DNA from 3 places in the Rhizobium sp. AN73 genome. Region 2 is predicted to be linked to each of the others. Evidence: predicted binding sites of a transcription regulator. Region 2 holds the regulator's gene; each other region holds the start of a gene.
The links. The regulator LexA, encoded in region 2, represses DNA repair genes until DNA is damaged. The targets are predictions, from matches to a motif close to TGTTCNNNNTGTGTTCNG.
Positions count from the first base shown of each region.

Region 1: the regulator LexA is predicted to act here: its motif matches at 1,529-1,546, upstream of ruvC (crossover junction endodeoxyribonuclease RuvC).
Region 3: the regulator LexA is predicted to act here: its motif matches at 3,461-3,478, upstream of RBH10_RS08355 (ImuA family protein).

Region 1 covers NZ_JARWME010000001.1:1,273,819-1,280,446, reverse strand. Annotated here, with positions in the region: gene ruvB (Holliday junction branch migration DNA helicase RuvB) at 1-170, opposite strand, end outside; gene ruvA (Holliday junction branch migration protein RuvA) at 326-943, opposite strand; gene ruvC (crossover junction endodeoxyribonuclease RuvC) at 975-1,469, opposite strand; gene RBH10_RS05660 (methyl-accepting chemotaxis protein) at 1,736-4,045, shown strand; gene RBH10_RS05655 (LLM class flavin-dependent oxidoreductase) at 4,178-5,179, shown strand; gene RBH10_RS05650 (YebC/PmpR family DNA-binding transcriptional regulator) at 5,237-5,983, opposite strand; gene RBH10_RS05645 (pyridoxamine 5'-phosphate oxidase family protein) at 6,182-6,628, shown strand, end outside.
Region 2 covers NZ_JARWME010000002.1:1,219,941-1,226,568, forward strand. Annotated here, with positions in the region: gene kdsA (3-deoxy-8-phosphooctulonate synthase) at 1-324, opposite strand, end outside; gene RBH10_RS15995 (VOC family protein) at 324-1,205, opposite strand; gene lexA (transcriptional repressor LexA) at 1,417-2,139, shown strand; gene RBH10_RS16005 (glutathione S-transferase family protein) at 2,596-3,273, shown strand; gene RBH10_RS16010 (ComEC/Rec2 family competence protein) at 3,296-5,734, opposite strand; gene gltA (citrate synthase) at 6,041-6,628, shown strand, end outside.
Region 3 covers NZ_JARWME010000001.1:1,867,689-1,874,316, reverse strand. Annotated here, with positions in the region: gene RBH10_RS08365 (error-prone DNA polymerase) at 1-1,230, opposite strand, end outside; gene RBH10_RS08360 (DNA polymerase Y family protein) at 1,227-2,744, opposite strand; gene RBH10_RS08355 (ImuA family protein) at 2,659-3,423, opposite strand; gene RBH10_RS08350 (DUF1304 domain-containing protein) at 3,654-4,016, shown strand; gene RBH10_RS08345 (glycerate kinase) at 4,022-5,293, shown strand; gene RBH10_RS08340 (hypothetical protein) at 5,409-5,657, shown strand; gene RBH10_RS08335 (Gfo/Idh/MocA family protein) at 5,879-6,628, opposite strand, start outside.

The DNA of each region.
Region 1 (6,628 bases), on a different contig from region 2:
AGCACATGGTCGAGCGCCTCGCCGCGGTTCTTGGCGGCCTCGATAAACACCTTGAGATTGGCGCGGGCCTCCGCCTGGCCGGTAAAATCGTCCAGCGACTGCGGACGCATGGTGGTGTCGATATCCTCACCGCGCTTGTCCGCCGAAATCAGTCTGTCCGCATCGCTCATTCAGGGCATTCCATTGTTCTAGACGAATTCATGAGATGGTCTTCGCCGCTATATCATGACTGTCGCACGAAGGCGCTTCACGAAATTCGATACGCGCCCGGCTTCATACGCGCTTCTGCCGGTGGCAGCGCTGCACCCTTGTGTACCCGCGCACCCTAGCGCGAAAGCTCCCTCAGGCCGAGCCGGATGAGCTTGGCGCTATCGCCGCCCTCCCCGCCATTCTTCAGCGCGGCGGCAACAGCGTTTGCGGCCTGGTCGCGCGAATAGCCGAGATTGGTAAGCGCTGAAACGGCATCGGCCACCGGCGCAGAAGCGACGCCTTCGCCAAGTTCCTGCTTAAGCCCGATGGAAGCAGAAGCTTCTCCCGCAAAGGCCGGTGCCTTGTTGCGCAGTTCGGTAACGATGCGCACCGCCACTTTCGGCCCCACACCCGGCGCACGCGAAATCGACACCTTGTCCTGAAGCGCTATCGCATTGGCGAGTTCGGAAGGCGACAGGGTGGAAAGCATGGCCAGCGCCACTTTAGAACCGACGCCCTGTACGCTCTGCAGCAGATTGAACCATTCCCGCTCAAGCGCAGACAGGAAGCCGAACAGCCTCAGCTGGTCCTCACGCACATAGGTTTCGATGAAGAGGACCACCGCTTCACCAGCCAAACCGATTTTCGACAGCGTGCGCGCCGAACAATGGGCGACGTAACAAACGCCGTGCACATCCACCAGCACGTAATCCGTGCCGATTTCCTCGATGGTGCCTTTAAGTTTTCCGATCATGATGCCGCCCGCTGCAATGAGACTTCAATATTCAACCGGCCGCCAAAAGCCGCGCCATCCTGTCGCCGCCGCGATTATGCGCGTGGCAGATTGCGATCGCGAGAGCGTCCGCCGCATCGTTACCCTTGAATTCGGCCTTCGGCATCAGGATTTTCAGCATCATGTGAATTTGCTGCTTTTCGCCGTGCCCAACGCCGATGACGGCTTTCTTGACCGCATTCGGCGCATATTCGAAAACGGGCAAGCCTGCCCGTGCTGGAACCAGCATGGCGATGCCGCGCGCCTGACCGAGTTTCAGCGTCGCGACCGCATCCTTGTTCACGAAAGTCTGCTCCACCGCGGCTTCGTCGGGCTGATAGCTGTGCACGATATCCGCCAGCCCGTCATGCAGCTGGCACAGGCGGGAGGCGAGATCCATATCGCCATCGGACGTCACCGTACCGGAGGCGACAAACCGAAGGCTGTTGCCGAGGGTTTCAATGACACCCCATCCGGTGCGTCGCAATCCGGGGTCGATACCGATGATTCAGATCGTCTTTTGCATGAGGCACCCTATCTTTTCGGCTGCGACCCTGCCAGCGATAAGTGAACAAAACGACAACATTGCTCAAATTTGCAGTGCAGCATTTACCTCTGCTTAAACCGCGTACCGCATTGTTCCCGCACAAAATCAAAAAAGGGGAGCTGCGGACATGATGATCCGCAGCATAATATTTAAGCCATATCAGCCATCCGGTGGCGCCATCCATGTATGGCGTGGGAACTGATCCGGCATTGAGGGCTGCATCGGCCATGCTGAACCGTTTTCATTCCATATCCACCAAAGTGCTCGCGATTTTCCTTGCACTGATGGCGATCTCGACCGGGGCGCTCACGCTCCTCGGTTATCAAAGCAGCAGCGGCGTTCTTGAGGAACAGGCGTCGAAATCCATGGAAAGCATTCTCGTCTTCCGGGGCGATATGCTTCAGGAACGTCTCGAACAGCTCGAAACACAGGCGGACTCCATCGCCAAGATCGAATCCCTGCAAATGGCGGTGGTTTCCATGCGCAGCGGCTGGGGCACGGTGCAGAAGAACTCTGGAGATGCTAAGGCGGAGCTGCAACGCGTCTTTGTCAGGGAAAACCCCTTCGGCGAAAAAGAAAAGCTCATCAAGCCGGAAAACCCGAGCGGCTTTTATTATTCCACCCACGAGAAAACCCAGACGGATGTCGGCGGTTACCTCAAGGGAACCCCGTTCAGCGACGTCCTCTTTATCGATCCCACCGGCACGGTCTATTATTCCTATATGAAAGGACCAGCTTTCGGCGAAACCGTCACCGGTGGCGCCTGGGCGGATAGCGGCCTCGGCACCGCCTTTGCACGCGGAGCGACAAACGCTGGAAAAGCCGCGAACGACGTGGCGCAAACCAGCTTCTCCGGCCTGCGCATCGACGCCGCGACCAAAGAGGCAGGCATCTATTTCGGCATTCCGGTTGTCAAATTTGGCGCATTCAAGGGCGTCGTTCTTTTCCGCGTCAAGCAAGACGTCTTCAGCCAGATACTCGCGAAAGGCATCGCCGCTGGCAGCTCCGAACAATCCGCAATCATTTCTGCCGATGGTAAGGTTCTGGGCGTGGACGGCAGCGGCCTCGTCAGCCTCGATCCGGCGATCTACGGTTTCCACACGCAAGCCCTGAATACGGCCGGCATGACGATTGCCAAGATCGACCGCCCGGATGGCGAGGCCAATGCCTATGCCCGTCCGTTCTCGTTTGCCGGTGAAAAATACCTCACAGTGGAAAGCATGTTGCGCAGCGAATTGAATGCAGGCTCCATCTCGATTGCCGGCACGCTTGCCGTGATCGGTCTTTGCGTTCTGGCCGTCATGTGCGTGGCGACCGCGTTTTTCGCCCGCCGCCTGTTCGCTCCCCTGGAAAAGCTTGCCGGGCTGACCGGCGAAGTGGCCGCGGGCCGTCTCGATGCCGAAATCGGCAATCAGGACCGCAAGGACGAGATCGGCCGCATGGCGCGCGCGCTCGGCAGTTTCCGCGAAAAGCTCATCTTGCAGCGGGAAATGGAAGCGACCGCATCCCGCACCCGGGAGGAGGCGGAAACGGAACGCCGTGCACATCTTGCGGAACGCGAGGCCGAGGCTGGCACCCTGCAGATGGTCGTCCGTTCTCTGGATGAGGGTCTCGATCGGCTGGCAAACGGCAATCTCGCCTATCGCATAGATCAGGTCTTCCCCGACGATCTCGAAAGCCTGCGCCATAACTTTAACACGGCGCTTGCCCGGCTTAGTGAGACCATGCAGGCCATCGGCGGCAATTCCGCCGCCGTTCGCGGCGGCTCGGAGGAAATGCGGGTGGGTGCGGACCAGCTGGCGGAACGCACCGAGCGGCAGGCCGCCTCGATTACCGAGACGGCAAGCGCCATCAAGGCGATTACCGAAGCCGTCCGCGACCAGATCGAACGCGCCGAACAGGCAACACGGATCGCCCACGACGCCAGCACGGAGGCAACGACCTCCAGCCGGGTAATGGAACAGACCATCGCCGCCATGGAGGCGATCCAGACCTCGTCGCGCCAGATCAACCAGATCATCGGCGTCATCGACGAAATCGCTTTCCAGACCAATCTTCTTGCCTTGAATGCAGGCGTCGAGGCTGCCCGCGCGGGTGATGCCGGCAAGGGTTTTGCCGTCGTGGCACAGGAAGTGCGCGAACTGGCGCAACGCTCAGCCGCGGCTGCGAAGGAAATCACCAGCCTGCTGAAACGCTCCACCGACGAGGTTTCCACCGGTGTGGCGCTGGTCGAAAAAGCTGGCACTTCGCTGACCGGCATCGGCAAACATGTGCAGACCATCAGCTCCCGCATTGAGGAGATCATGGAATCCACCCGCGAGGAGGCGCATACGCTGGCAGAAATCAACAGCACCGTCACCACCCTCGACACCATGACCCAGCAGAATGCGGCCATGGTGGAAGAAACGACGGCCGCCATCCACAATCTCGCCTCCGAAGCCAGCGAGATGGACGGAAGGCTCGGGCAGTTCGTGCTCGCTCCCGACCGGGAACAAACGGGATATCACGAAGCCCGGCAATTCCGGCGGGCGGGTTGAGAAGTGAAACGGGGCCTCTTCGGAGGCCCCAATTTTTTTGAACCATCCTTCAATTCTGCGCGACTTCTCTGGTAAATCGGGACACGCGCCTTACATCCGCATCAAAGACTTAAATTTCTTCAGGAGCGTCGGATGATCCCCTTTTCCATTCTCGACCTTTCGCCGATCGGCGAAGGCGAGAGCGTCAGTCAGGCGCTTGAAAACTCCCGCCGCATGGCGATCAAGGCCGAAGACCACGGTTACAACCGCATCTGGCTTGCGGAACACCATGGCATGCCGGGCATCGCCAGCGCCGCGACATCGCTCGTCATCGCCCATGTGGGTGCGGCGACGAAACATATCCGTGTCGGCTCCGGTGGCATCATGCTGCCCAACCATTCACCGCTCGTCATCGCCGAACAGTTCGGCACGCTTGCGGCACTGCTGCCCGGCCGGGTCGATCTCGGGCTTGGCCGCGCGCCGGGAACCGACATGCGGACGGCACGCGCGCTGCGCCGCAACCTCGATGCCGGTGCGGAGAACTTCCCGCACGACATTATCGAACTCCAGCAGTATTTCGGACAGCCGCAGCAGGATCAGGCCATCCTTGCCGTGCCCGGCATGAATTCGAACGTGCCCCTCTGGCTGCTCGGATCGAGCACCTACAGCGCGCATCTGGCCGCAGCACTCGGCTTGCCCTATTCCTTCGCGTCGCATTTTGCGCCTGACATGCTGATGGAGGCGATCCATATCTATCGCGAGCGCTTCCAGCCCTCCGCGACGCTGGACAAGCCCTATGTGATGGTTGGAGTGATGGGTGTTGGCGCCGATACGGACGAGGAGGCGCAATATCTCTTCACCTCGTCGCAGCAGCAATTCGTCAACCTGCGCCGCAATGTACGCGTCCCGTTCCCCAAGCCGGTTCACAGCATGGACGATCACTGGAACGAGATGGAGCGTTTTTCGGTGGAGCATACGTTGCGTTTCGCGGCCGTCGGCTCGCCTGAAACGATCGGACGCCACCTCGACGGTTTCCTCGCCGAAACGCAGGCCGACGAACTGATCGTCTCGATGCCGATCCACAATATCGAAAAACGGCTGCGATCCGTGGAGATCTTCGCCGATGTGCGGACCTCCATCAGGAAGGCCGCATAAAAAAAAGCCCCGGAGCGATGACGCTGCCGGGGCTTTTTTTTAAAAAGATCGGAAACCTCAGGCGGAAAGCTTCGCCAGAATCTCTTCAGAAACTTCGAAGTTGGAATAGACGTTCTGCACGTCGTCATCGTCTTCGAGATTGTCGATGAGCTTCATCAGCGACTGCGCCTTTTCTTCATCCACCGGCACCGTGTTCTGCGGCTTCCAGATGGCCTTGACGCTTTCGGCTTCGCCGAGCACGCCTTCCAACGCCTTGGAAACATCGTTCATCGCTTCGAAACCGCAAATGATGGTGTGACCATCTTCGGTGGTTTCGACATCGTCGGCGCCTGCCTCGATCGCCGCTTCCATGACCTTGTCGGCATCGCCGACTTCAATCTTGTAAGTGATCTCACCAACACGGTCGAAGGAGAAGGACACAGAACCGGTTTCGCCAAGTGCGCCGCCAGCCTTGGTGAAGATGGAGCGAACGTTGGAGGCGGTGCGGTTGCGGTTGTCGGTCAGGGCCTCGACGACGACGGCGACGCCACCCGGGCCGTAACCCTCGTAACGGACTTCATCGTAGTTTTCGCTGTCTGCACCCGAAGCTTTCTTGATCGCGCGCTCGATATTGTCCTTCGGCATGGACTGGGCCTTGGCGTTCTGGATTGCCAGACGCAGGCGCGCGTTCATGTTCGGGTCGGGCATGCCCGCCTTTGCCGCAACGGTGATTTCACGCGCAAGCTTGGAAAACATTTTGGACCGTACGGAGTCCTGCTTGCCCTTGCGGTGCATGATGTTCTTGAACTGTGAATGACCAGCCATGGAAAACCTGATTGTCTTAATTTGGAGATTGCGGGCCTTATAAGTGTGATAGGCCCGCCGTTCAAGCCCGCAAGCACGTTCTCTTGCCGCAAGAATATAAGGAACTGATTTATCCGCTTTTCGTTTTGACAATGAACGCGGAAGAGCCGGACATTTTTACCCTCCCGGTCGCCGTAGCAAACCCGAAGGAGGAAACACATGGTCAGCCTGACTGAAGCAAGAGAAACCCCTGCCCGCCAGCTGTGGGACGAGGTCAATTCGGTCCATGCCGGCATGCTTGGCCTCGAGGGTCTGCATAATCATATGCAGCCAATGGCACCGCACGCCGACCCCAAGACAAATACGATCTGGTTTTTCTCCAAGAAAGACACCGATCTGGTCAAAACGCTGAAGCCGGGTTCGCGGGCGCATTTCTGCCTCGTCGGCAAGGACCATGATTATCATGCCTGCCTTTCGGGCGTGCTCGATGTTCGCGACGACAAGGCGAAGATCGAGGAATACTGGAACTCCGTCACCGCCGCCTGGTACGAGCACGGCAAGAGCGATCCGCAACTGACGATGCTGGCGCTTCACGTCGATGACGCGGAAATCTGGGCCTCGACCGACAGCACGTTGAAATTCGGCTGGGAAATCGCCAAGGCCAAT
Region 2 (6,628 bases):
TTGCTCTTCGGTGTGAATGTCGGTCAGAACCGGAAAGCCGAATTCCTTCTTGAGGTCGGCGAAAATTTCCATCGCATTGTCAAGGCCGATGCCGCGCTTGCCGGAAAGCGAGGTGCGGTTCGCCTTGTCGAAGGAGGACTTGTAAACAAGCCCGATCCCAAGACTGTCGCAAAGCTCTTTCAGGACGCCGGCAATCATGAAGGCGTGCTCGCGGCTTTCCATCTGGCAGGGGCCGGCAATCAGCGAAAAACGCTCGGCGTTGGAGAAGGAAACCTTGCTGGCGCCATCGCCGGCGGTGACTTTGAGATTGTTCGTAACGCTCATCATTTTTCCTCGAAGGCGAAGGCAACGCCCTGACCGGGTGCCGCAGGCACCACCAGACGGCCGCCCGCTTTTGCGCAGGACACGCCATTAGCAGCAAGCGCAGCCTCTGTCACGGCAAGATCGTATGACAGAAAGACGATGCCCGCACCGCACAATCCGCCGTCGCCCCTATCCGGAGTATTCAGGGCGTGTCCGCTGAAGGCCGGCTTTTCGGTCAGTCTGATACGGGCGTTGCCGGTTGCGAAAACCATATCACCATTCGGAGACACATTGCCTTCACAGCCAAAGACCGTTTCGATCAGGCGCGCCGCGTTCGGAACATCGCCGGAAAACAGGACAATTTCGCTAAGTCCGGAGACCCCGTTGGCATGGCGCTCCAGCGCCGTGCGATCGCCCGGCAATGCTTGCAGCCGTTGGCAACTGAACAGGAAGAAATCCGCCGCAGCCCCGATTGCCGCGAAAGCCAGCCGGAACGCCGCCTCGCTTTGCGACCCGTCAGGCATCCGCACCGGCCGCGAAAACTGGAATACATCGCCCGCCGACACGCCAGAGGTCAGGAACCTGTCATGGTCGGCAAGTGCGTCTTCGGTTCTGGCGACGAGGGCAGAAAAACCCTCCTGCCCGTCGCGCTGCCGGAAAGCCCGATCCCTGCCGGTGAACACATCTCCCTTGTCCACTGAGGCAGTATACTTAGCCGGATCAGCAACTGAGAGCGGCTCCAGATAGGTGCCGTCGGTGAAAAAAACGCAGGCATTTTGCGTGCCGAAGGGATGAAGAGCCTCCGGTGCGACCGTAAATCCAAGGCTGGCAAGACGTTTCACGGCAACGCCGATATCCTGTACCGGCAGAACGAGATGATCGACGTTATGGGATTTCATCATGACCTGCTTCCTGCGCTGGCGCTCCGTCCGGGCATGCCTGAACGATTTGGACCGCAGAAAAGCACAATCAGGCGCAAAGAAGCAAATCATCAAAACAACAGATAGCAGCTTCACGAAATTTTAGGGGATTGCGGAACACATATGGAACATATAGTGTCCGTTCTGTATTTGTTTCGCGACTTCCACGACGATTCTAAAGGGTGTTTTCCTCATGCTCACGCGCAAACAGCAGGAATTGCTTCTCTTCATTCATGAACGAATGAAAGAGTCCGGCGTGCCGCCCTCCTTCGATGAAATGAAGGACGCACTCGATCTTGCCTCCAAATCCGGCATCCACCGGCTGATTACTGCGCTCGAAGAGCGTGGATTCATTCGCCGGCTACCTAACAGAGCGCGAGCGCTGGAAGTCATCAAGCTGCCTGAGGCCTATACGCCGGGCGCAAGGCCGCAGCGCGGCTTTTCGCCGAGCGTCATCGAAGGCAGCCTTGGCAAGCCCAAGGCGCCGGAAGCGGCCCCTGCCCCCAAGACGCCGGCCAACGATCTCGTCGGGGCCGTCACCGTGCCTGTCATGGGCCGCATTGCCGCCGGTGTGCCGATTTCCGCCATCCAGAACAACACCCATGATGTGGCCGTTCCGGTGGACATGCTCGGCACGGGTGAACATTACGCTCTTGAGGTCAAGGGCGATTCGATGATCGAGGCCGGCATTTTCGACGGCGACACCGTCATCATCCGCAATGGCAGCACCGCCAATCCCGGCGATATCGTCGTGGCGTTGGTGGATGACGAGGAAGCGACGCTGAAGCGTTTCCGCCGCAAGGGCGCGTCCATTGCACTCGAGGCAGCAAACCCCGCCTATGAGACCCGCATCTTCGGACCGGACCGGGTGAAAATCCAGGGTAAACTGGTGGGGCTGATCCGCCGTTACCATTGATCCAATGGAACCGGCCGTCACCCCTTTTTGTAACGGGTGTCATTGTGAAGATGACACTCGTGCAAGTGGGTGTGGCTGGTGCCGAATGAGGCACGGTCTGCTGGTATACGGAAGATGTGTGTCACCCGGCGGATCGGCTTACCGTGCCCCGTAAAATTCAGATGCGGCTTTCGCCTCAATGTTTCTGTTTCGCGGTAAGCGCAACGGCAAACATGCTTCTGGTGCCATCGGCGCGGGAACGATCGAGGGGCTTTGGGCAAGGCTGCGCGAATCTGTTCAATCTCGTCGTGCGCTGAGTTCTTCATTGCCACCCGCTGGTGACATATCGCAGGATGCAGCTCTCCGTACTCCGTTTTACCACTCATCAACAGCGCTTATGGGTGCCATGGAATATTTTCGATATTCCGTGAACGCTTGGCAGGTGTAGAAATGCGCGTCATATCCGGGAGATACGCCATGTACGATCTTTATATCGCCAACAAGAACTATTCTTCATGGTCGCTGCGGCCGTGGGTGTTGATGCGCACACTCGGTATCGCCTTCGATGAAAAGCTCGTTCCATTCGGCGAAGGCGTCGCCTTCACCACATTTTCGCCAACCGGCAAGGTGCCCTGCCTTGTCGACGATGGTGTAACGGTGTGGGAAACGCTTTCGATCGCCGAGTACCTTGCCGAAAGACACCAGGGCATCTGGGCAAGCGACACGAAGGCAAGGGCCTGGTCACGGTCGGCCGCAAGCGAGATGCATGCCGGCTTTTCCTCGCTGCGCAATCTCTATCCCATGTCGGTCGGCGTCAGGATAAAGCCGAAGGTTGGCGATGCCGGGCTGGCGGCCGACATAAAGCGCATCGATGCGCTATGGAGCGAAGGCCTTGCGAAATTTGGCGGGCCCTATCTTGCCGGTCAAAAATTCACGGCGGTCGATGCCTTTTTCTGCCCGGTCGCATTCCGTTTCCAGACCTATGGCGCGGATCTTTCGCCTGCGGCGAAAGCCTATTGCGATAGGTTGCTCGCCCTGCCCGCCATGCAGGAGTGGTACGAGGCCGGCTTGAAGGAGCGCTGGCGCGACGCGTCGCATGAACAGGAAATCGGCGATATCGGCGAATTGACCACCGATCTGCGCATCAAGGTTTGATAATTCATGCTGGCGGCGGTCACTACGACCCCGCCAGCAACCGGATGACGGATTGCGGCAGGTCGTGGTCGAAACGTCCGCTTTTCCAGTCGTAATAACGATGTTGGCTCCAGGACCTGTCCGTCCCGGAGATTGCGGCGCGCAGCCGACCAACGACCCCTTCCTGCGCCTTATCCGCGAAATCTATCTCCACCGAGCCGATACGCCGCAAAATGTCACGGCTGAGCAGGAACGCGCCCGAGCGGCACTGTGAAAAAGAGGTCCTGCGGGAAACGACGACAATGTCGGCTATATCGCAGGCTTTTCCGGCAAAGCGGCCGTCTTCCAGAACGATGATCCACTCGCCGCTTGCCGCGCTTGCCGCGCACCACATGTCTTTCCTGCAGGTGAAAACACCGGCCTTGGAGTCTCTGAGAGCCGCTGTCATCTCCCGCGCCACCACCGTCATGTCTTCGGGCGACAGTCTCGATTTCGAGCCGGAACCTGAACCAGCGTTATTTGTTATGCCCTCCCCTTTTACAAATACCGGCGGAACGTTTTTTTCCGGCAGCATGAGCGCTCTTTGCCATTGGCCGAACACAAAGCCCGGCGGCCGTGCTTTTGTGGTAAAGACCTTGCCATCCTCCACCATCGCCACCAGCTCACCGTCCTCGTGGACCAGCAGATCAGGCAGGTCGCGATAGGCGACGATCGCCGAGAGGCCGAAGGCAAAGAGCAGAACCGGAATGCCGAGAAGCGCAAGCCGGCTGCGCAGCAATGTCAAAAGCAGAAAACCGGCCGAAGCGACACCGATGAACCAGCCATGCGGACGCCCGGTCGCAGCACTACCGCCCCACGATGCCACCTCGTTTGCGACCTCAATGACGAGAGCCATGCCATAACCCATGATCTTCAGGAATGGCGCATCAAGCCCGAAGGGCATCAGCAGCATGGCGAGAAGAGCGAAAGGCATGACGATCAGCGACATCAGCGGCATCGCGGCCAGATTGGCGAAAAGTCCATAGGTGGTGACACGATGGAAATGCTCGGCTGAATAGATCGCTGTCGAAAGGCCGCCAATCAATGACGTCGTGACAACGCCGCCAATGATTGCACCCACGGTTTCCGCCACCTTCATCCATGCGGGCTTGTGCCCGATGAACAGCCGCTCGCGATCGATGCGCCACCGGCTCCAGAACGCATAGGCCGAAACGAGCGCTATGGTGGCCGCAAAAGACATCTGGAAGCTTGGCCCCATGATTTCCGAGGGCGAAAAAGCAAGAATGACCAGAGCGGAAATGGCAACGTTTCTGAGGCTGAGCGACGGCTGGTCGAAAAGAACCGCGATCAGCATTACCGACATCATCAGCCAGGCGCGTTCGGCAGACACGGCGAAACCGGAAATGAGATAATAGGCAAGCGTCATCAGCAGCGCCGCAAAAGCCGCGATCTTCTTCACAGGCCAACGCTGCGCAAAGGCGGGAAACAGGCTGAAGGCCAGTCTCAGGCCAACGAAGAATATGCCCGACGCCAGCGCCATGTTAAGTCCCGATATGGCGACGATATGGGCAAGGCCGGAGAGTCGCAACGCCTCCATGGTCTCGCCCGATATGGCCTGTCTCTCATCGGTGACGATAGAGGCGGCAAAAGCGCCGGCATCGCCGCCGATGGTGGCGCGGATGCGCTCGGCAATTGCGCTGCGAAGGCTGTAAAGCCGCATATCGGCCCATTCCAGCCAGCCTTTTTCCGTGGCAATATCACCTGAAGGTGAGATAAGCGTCTGCGGCGGCTTATAAAAATAGCCGGTAGCACCTATGCCTCTGAAATAAGATGTGAAGGCGAAGTCGTTCAGTCCCGGCAAGGCCGGGCCGGATGGCGGCGAGAGGCGCGCCTTGCCGCGAAGGGTGGCACCGAGCATGACCGGCTCGCCGCCGCTGCGCGCAAGCACCGAGACTCTCTGCGGCGGACGCGACAATGTCGGCCCTTCCGTCGCAGTCAGGTCAACCACGTATCGCCAGAAGCCGCGCGCATCGACCTCCCGGCGTACCACCGTGCCGGTGATGATGGTGGTGACGGGGGTATCCAGCACCACGGTTCCCGCCCGCCTGGTTTCGAAATCGGCCAGAAGCATGCCGAGCAAAACAAAGGCGGAAATGCTGCAGGCCGCCGCCGCGACACCGGAGCTATATCTCACATAGAGCGCCAGACTCGCGACAAGCAAAAATACGATCAACAGAACGAGCGAAGAAGGCGCGGCATCGAGAGAAAACCAGAGTATCGCCCCGCAGCCGATAGAGACGGGAACGAAAAGAAAATCGTGGCCGAATGCACGCTCCTCGGCCAAACATGCGGCGATTTTTTCCGCGACGACATTGAGGAGATTTCGCTCGGGAATAATGGCGGCCATCTCATATGTCGCGGCATCGCTGGTCCTGCGAAGAGGAAACAGAATCTCCCGCGTGCCGGGCATTTCGCCCTGCATCGTTTCAGCATATCCGAAATGCTGTTTTTCCCCTTGACCGAGCAATCCCCACCGCCCCTTGCCGCACCGGGAACAGGTTTGCAGACCAGCGTTGGGGATTGCAATCCTTTACTTTAACGGTGTGTTGACCGAGATTGAATTGCTACTGTCGGGAATGCCCAAAGCAACAGGATTGCGTTTGCCGCAATGCACAATTTGACCTTCGGATAGCTTGGCATCTGCGCAAGGATCATATAGCTAATCGGTAGACGCTTAACCGCGGGGCGTGTCTCAGCGCCCCCACCCGCATGTTTTCGGAGGATCAGTATGACGGAAAAAAGCGCTACAGTGACACTTGGCGAAAAACAGGTCGAACTCCCGGTCAGGGAAGGCACGATTGGACCAAGCGTCGTCGATATCGCCACGCTGTACAAGCACACGGGCTCCTTCACCTACGACCCGGGCTTCACCTCGACGGCCTCCTGCGAATCCAAGATCACCTATATCGACGGCGATGAAGGTGTTCTCCTGCATCGTGGTTTCCCCATCGAGCAGCTCGCCGAACAGGGTGACTTCCTCGAAACCTGCTACCTGCTGCTCTACGGCGAATTGCCGACGGCTGCGCAGAAGAAGGACTTCGACACCCGCGTTACGCGCCACACCATGGTGCATGAGCAGATGAGCCGCTTCTTCACCGGCTACCGTCGCGATGCACATCCGATGGCCGTGATGTGCGGCACGGTCGGCGCTCTCTCGGCCTTCTATCACGACTCGACCGACATTACCGATCCGCACCAGCGCATGGTCGCTTCGCTGCGCATGATCGCGAAGATGCCTACGATCGCCGCCATGGCCTACAAGTACCATATCGGCCAGCCCTTCGTTTACCCGAAGAACGACCTCGATTACGCTTCC
Region 3 (6,628 bases), on a different contig from region 2:
ATAACGGGTGACGACAGAACAGAGCGCGGCCTTATCACGGCCATAGGTGTCATAGACCCACTGGATGACCTCCTCGCGCCGCTGATGTTCGAAATCCACGTCGATGTCAGGCGGTTCGCGCCGTTCTTCCGAGACGAAACGTTCAAACAGGAGATCGACCTTGACGGGATCGATAGCGGTGATGCCGAGCACATAACACACTACCGAATTGGCCGCCGAGCCACGCCCTTGACACAGAATATCCTCCCCGCGCGCAAATTGAACGATGGCATTCACCGTCAGAAAATAGGGTGCATATTCCAGCCTGCCGATAAGCCCCAGTTCATGGTGCAGCGCCTTTTCGACCTTTTCCGGCAAACCATCCGGATACCTGATCTGCACTGCCTCCCAGACCATCTTCTCCAACGCCTGCTGCGCCGTCAGTCCCGGCAGGCTGCGCTCCTCGGGATATTGATAAACCAGTTCCTTCAGCGAAAATTTGCAGCGCTTCGCGATTTCAAGGCTGCGGGCCAGCGCTTCCGGATAACGGGCAAACAGCCGATGCATTTCCTCCGGCGGTTTCATATAGCGGTCGGCATGTCGTTCGCGCCGGAAACCCGCCTCGTCGATGGTGCAATTATGCCGGATGCAGGTAACGACATCCTGCAGCATGCGCCGCTCGGGCACATGAAACAGCACGTCATTGGTGACCACCGTCGGCACGCCTGCGGCTTCTGCCATGTTCGACAATTCGAAAAGCCGCATCTGGTCGTTGGGGCGTCTTCGGAGGCTGAGCGCCATATAGGCCCGGTCCGCAAAAGCGGACTTCAGCCGCCGCAGGCGAAGGGCGCAGAGATCATCGGCCAGATCGGCGAGCAGCACCACGATCAGACCTTCGCCATAGGTAACGAGATCGTCCCATGACAGCTGGCACTTGCCCTTGCCACCCCTCTTTTTACCAACGGACAGCAGGCGGCAAAGCCGGCCGTATGCCGGGCGATCCATGGGGTAGGCAAGTACGGAAAGATCGTCATCCAGGTCGAGCCGGCAGCCGATGACGAGCCGGATGCCGTGGGTGCTTGCCGCCTCGTAGGCACGGGGAATGCCCGCAAGGCTGTTGCGATCCACAATACCCAGCGCCTCAATGCCGAGTTTTTTCGCCTCTTCGAACAATTCGTCACAGGAGCTTGCGCCGCGCAGGAAGGAAAAATGCGTGGTCACCTGAAGTTCGACATAACGGGGCGCGCTCATGCGAAAACCCCGTGGATGAACCAGCCTTGCGAGCCGGTTTCGACATGTTCGCCGTCGCCGGAGCGGAAAATCCAGAAACGTTCGCCGCTTTCATTTTCCACCGTGAAATAATCACGCACGGCTTCCTTTTCCCGGTCGCGTTTCCACCATTCGCCGAACACCCGTTCCGGCCCGTCGGCACGCCGCACATTATGGCGCATGCCTTTCCAGATGAAATAACGCGGCGGATGATCGGGCAGGAGCGCAAGTGTCTCGATGGGTTCCGGCCTTGCGAAAAGCCGCACCGGACGCGGCCAGTGGCCGGGCCAGCCGAGCATATCCTCAGGTGCCTGCGCCGCAACCCGGGCAACGGAGCGTTCCGGCACGTCGCTTGCCACCGCCGCATAACGATAGACCCTGTGGCCGCGGTTGAGGATGACATCCACCGTATCGGCGATTTCCGCGCGGCCTTCTTCCAGCAGCGAGGAACGGGCCTGTGCCGCCACAAGCGGCTCGGCATGGGTGGCCGTCAGCACCATCATCTCGATACCGAAACCGGGATCGATAGTGTCGATACGGTCGGTCAGAAGCCGGACAAGCTGTTTGACGTCGCGCACCGGTCTGGAGGTGCCGGCGCGTATCGCCTGCAAACCACTATCCACCCGGTGCAACACCAGATCGACACGGCGGGCGCCGAGGCCGCGTTTTTCCAGTGCTGCGCAAAGTTCCGCAACCAGCTTTTGCGTATAACGGGCAATCGTTTCCGCCGCCGCGATCGGTTCGGGAAAGGCACGCCGTACCTCTACCAGTTCGGCAATGCGCACCGGCTCGATAGGCTCACCAGTCTCGCCAAAAGCCTGGGCGAGACGCCTAACGACTTCCGGGCCGAAACGCAGGGTAAGCGGTGCGCGCGGGGCTTCGGCAAGTTCGCCGATGGTGCGGAAACCGAGCACCTTCAGCCCGGAAATGATACGGTCCTCCAGCCTCAACGCGGAAAGCGGCAGTGCGCTGATCGCCACCCGCTGGCCACCCGGCGGCACAATACTGATCTCTTCCCGGCTAAAGCGGGCCAGCGCATGGGCCGCACCCCAGCTATCGGCAATGGCAGCGCGGGCGGCAAAACCTGCGGCATGCAGGCGGTTGACCATGCCGCTCAGCATCAGCGTCTCATTGCCATGCAGATGGTCCGCGCCCGCCGTGTCCAGCACCAGCCCATCTGGCGGATCGGCAGCGACAATCGGGGCATAGATGCGCAGGAAATGAAAGGCGAGTTGCTGCAGGGCGCGGGCATCCGCCGCCGCATCCAGATTTTCGACGACGAGACCCGGCACCAGCGCCTGCGCCTTGCTGACGGGCGTGCCAAGCCGGATGCCAACCGCCCTTGCCGCCTTGTCCAGCGCCAGCACGAGACGACGGCTGCCCTGACGGCCGATCATGACCAGTGGTTTTTCAACCGGCGGCGCGTTCTGTCCCGAAAGACGCCGGTAGCGATCCGTCGGCCATGTCGGCAGGTAAAGCGAGACGACCCTTTGCATCACAGGCTTCCACTTCAAATTCAGCACTTTCACCACCGCGACACCGCAGAAGCTCCAGAAACCAGCGCGGCCTGCCCACCCCCGGCACCGGCAGGGCTGAGGAGGGACGAACGGAGACACGCCAGCGGGTGACGGCCGCCGTCGGCTCACCGAACAGCGTCGCATCGGCCGCACGCCGGAAGCGGCGGATGGCAATGCCGGTAACACCAGAGGTTTCCGCCGCCAGTTGCAGCCGCCGCGAGGCATTCATCGGCAATTTCGCCAACTCACCCATCACCGCGCCGAAACCGTTGCAGCGTAAGCCCTCCTCGAAACAGTCGAGCACGCCTTTTTCATCGCGGCATTCAACGATGATGACCCGGTTCTGCGACAGGCCTGCCTGCGTCAATCCCGGCATGAACAGATCCCGCCGGGTGACGCACCATAAGACCTTGCCGGGCAGCCGCGCCGCGACACCGGCCGCAAAAAGGGCCGCCGCTGCGCCATCGGCGGCGCCATTGCCGCCACCGCTCACCTCATGCAGGCTGCCGAGCTTCAGCCCGCCTCCCGGCAGGTGATGGTCGATGACATCCACGCCGAAAGGCAAGGTCTCGTGCAGACGGGCAGACCCGCCGCTGATCCTTTCCAGCCTTTCACGCAGCTCTTCGACAACGAGCAACTGTTCCGCGCGCTTTTGCATGGCATGACAAGTTTCAATTCCGGATTTTCAATTCTATTGTTCCTGTTTTGTTCTTATTTCAGCAAAGAGTCAAGCAATGCCATGCCGCTCTTCAACAGTTTGCGCGGGAAGAGCGGGAATATGGCCTTGCGGCCATGCGTACCGCCGTTAAAACGGAATTGTCCTTGCCGTCCGTGTTTTCACGAAGACCGCCGTGTAAGGACCTCAAGGTTTTTGGAGGAAAGCCGCCGATGATCGCCAGTATTCTGATTGCCGCCGTTGCGGCCATTCATATCTACATCGCCATTCTGGAAATGCTGCTGTGGGAAAAACCGGCAGGCCGCAAGGCTTTCGGCCTCTCGGCGGATTTTGCCCGACAGACGAAGGTGCTTGCCGCCAATCAGGGGCTTTATAACGGCTTTCTGGCGGCTGGGCTGATCTACGGGCTGACGCAGGGCGATGCGGGCCTGAGCTTCAAGGTGTTTTTCCTCGCATGCGTTATCATTGCCGGTGTTTTTGGCGCCGTCACCGCCAATATGAAGATCCTGTTCATTCAGGCGCTGCCCGCCATTGTGGCGCTCGTCGCACTCGCCTTCAGCACCCTGGGAGCATGACCGCCATGACGGAATGGAACGACCGGCGCGCCAAGGATGCCCTCAACCGGATTTTCATGGCCGCCGTATCGAGCGCCGATCCCGCAAAGGTGCTGAAACATTATCTCCCATCCCCGCCGAAGGGCAGATGCGTGGTGGTTGGCGCCGGCAAGGCCTCGGCTGCCATGGCCGCTGCGCTCGATAAGGCCTGGGCGGATGTCGATCTCTCCGGTGTCGTGGTGACCCGTTATGGCCATGCTGTTCCGGCCGGACGCATCGAGATCATCGAAGCATCCCATCCCGTACCTGACGACATGAGCGCGGAAGCGGCTAGACGCATTCTTGCCGCTGTTGAAGGGTTGACCGCCGACGACATGGTGATCGCGCTGATTTCCGGCGGCGGTTCGGCGCTGATGGTCGCGCCCGCCGAAAACATGACGCTTGCGGACAAGATGGCCGTCAACCGTGCGCTTCTTGCCAGCGGTGCGACGATTTCCGAAATGAACGCCGTGCGCAAGCACCTCTCCCGCATCAAGGGCGGACGGCTGGCGCTGGCTGCCAAGCCGGCCAAGGTGGTGTCGTTGTTGATCTCCGATGTACCGGGCGACGATCCCTCCGAAATCGCCTCCGGCCCGACGGTTGCCGATCCGAGCGACATCGACAGCGTGAGGGAAATCGTCTCCCGTTACGGGCTCGATCTTCCTGAGAACGTGCGCAAGGTGCTGGAAAAGGGTGAGGAAACTCCGAAGGCAGGCGATATCGACGAGGATGTCAGGATGATCGCAGCCCCCTCGCTCGCCCTGCAGGCGGCAGCGGACGAGGCGGTGAAGCTTGGCCTTACGCCACTCATCCTTGGGGATTCCCTTGAAGGCGAGTCAAAGGATGTCGGCGCTGTCATGGCGGGTATCGCCCTTTCCGCCAGCCGCAAGGGCCTGCCGGTCAAAGGCCCGGCCGTGCTGCTTTCCGGCGGTGAAACCACTGTCACGATTGGCAAGGGTGCGGCCGGCAAAGGCGGGCGTAATACTGAATTCCTGCTGAGCCTCGCGCTGACGCTGAAGGGCGCGGCAGGCATCTGGGCGATTGCCGGCGACAGCGACGGCATAGACGGCGTGGAGGATGCAGCCGGTGCTCTGGTGACACCGGATACGATTGCCCGCATGCGCGACGCCGGTGTCGATCCGCGCCAGTCGCTTGTGGGGCACGACAGCTATACCGCATTCAGGGCAGCCGGAGACCTTGTCGTGACGGGTCCGACCCTGACGAATGTGAATGATATCCGGGCGATTTTGATCGGCTAAAACCGGGAGAGTTCAAGCCGGCTATGGCCGTCCCGTGCGCATCATTGAGGGAGGCCGTTTTGACTATACCGTCAGACGGGTGTAGTCTGATGGCCTATCTTTTGGAGCCTCAGCCATGCGTCTTGGAGTGCTCGTAATTGCTCTGGCACTGGTCCTGATCCCCACTTTGGCGGATGCCCACAATTGCAAATGCCGAAATCGCGGTGTCATGTTCCAACTCGGCCAGACATCCTGCCTGAAGGTCGATGGCGGCTCCTATCTCGCGCGTTGCGAGATGAAGCTCAACGTCTCGTCCTGGACCAAGCTTCAGGACGGTTGCCCCATAACAGAACGAGCGCGGCCGCAGTCGACATTCATCAATTGATCACGTCGTGGTGGTGTCCGACCAAGCTCTCTGATCAAGGTGTCCTAAGCTTGGGCCGAGCGATGGCGAAGACGACAAGCTGCATGCGCTCAGGATTTATGTTTTCCCAATGATATAGGCAAGACGAGCCCTCCTCCGTCATCCTCGGGCTTGCCCCGAGGATGACGTGGAATGCGAGGATGGGTTGTCAGCAGCTTGGGACGGTTCACGCCCCTGCTCTGTTACAGCTTTACCCAGCCGCCGTTCTTCTTGCCGGATTCGATGCAGGCCGTAACAAAGGCCACACCTTTGACGCCGTCATCCACTGTCGGATAGATGACCGCCTTGTCCAGCGCCGAGCCGGTGCGGCGGGCTTCGATGGCATGTGCGGCCTCGGTATAGATGGTCGCGAAAGCTTCGAGATAACCTTCCGGATGGCCCGACGGAATGCGGGTGACGCGTGCGGCCGCAGCCCCTGCCCCGGCACCGCCGCGAGTGATGAGCTGCTTCGGCTCGCCGAGTTTCGTGAACCAGAGATAGTTCGGATCCGCCTGCGTCCACTCAATGCCGGCCTTGTCGCCATAAACGCGGATTTTCAACCCGTTTTCATGACCGACGGCAACCTGGCTGCACCAGAGTAGCCCCTTGGCCGCCTGCTTGCCATCCTTGGCCTTGAAGCGCAGCATCACATGCGCATTGTCGTCAAGACGGCGACCTTCCACGAAGGTATGCACATCCGCCGCCAGCTCATCCGCTTCCAGACCGGAAATGAAGCAGCCGAGATTATAGGCATGGGTGCCGATATCGCCGGTCGAGCCGCCAACGCCGGATTGCGCCGGGTCGGTACGCCAGACAGCCTGCTTCGCGCCGGTCTGCTCCACCGCTTCCGTCAACCAGTCCTGCGGATATTCCATCTGCACCAGACGGATATTGCCGAGCGCACCGGTTTCCACCAGTTCGCGCGCATGCCGCACCATCGGATAACCGGTATA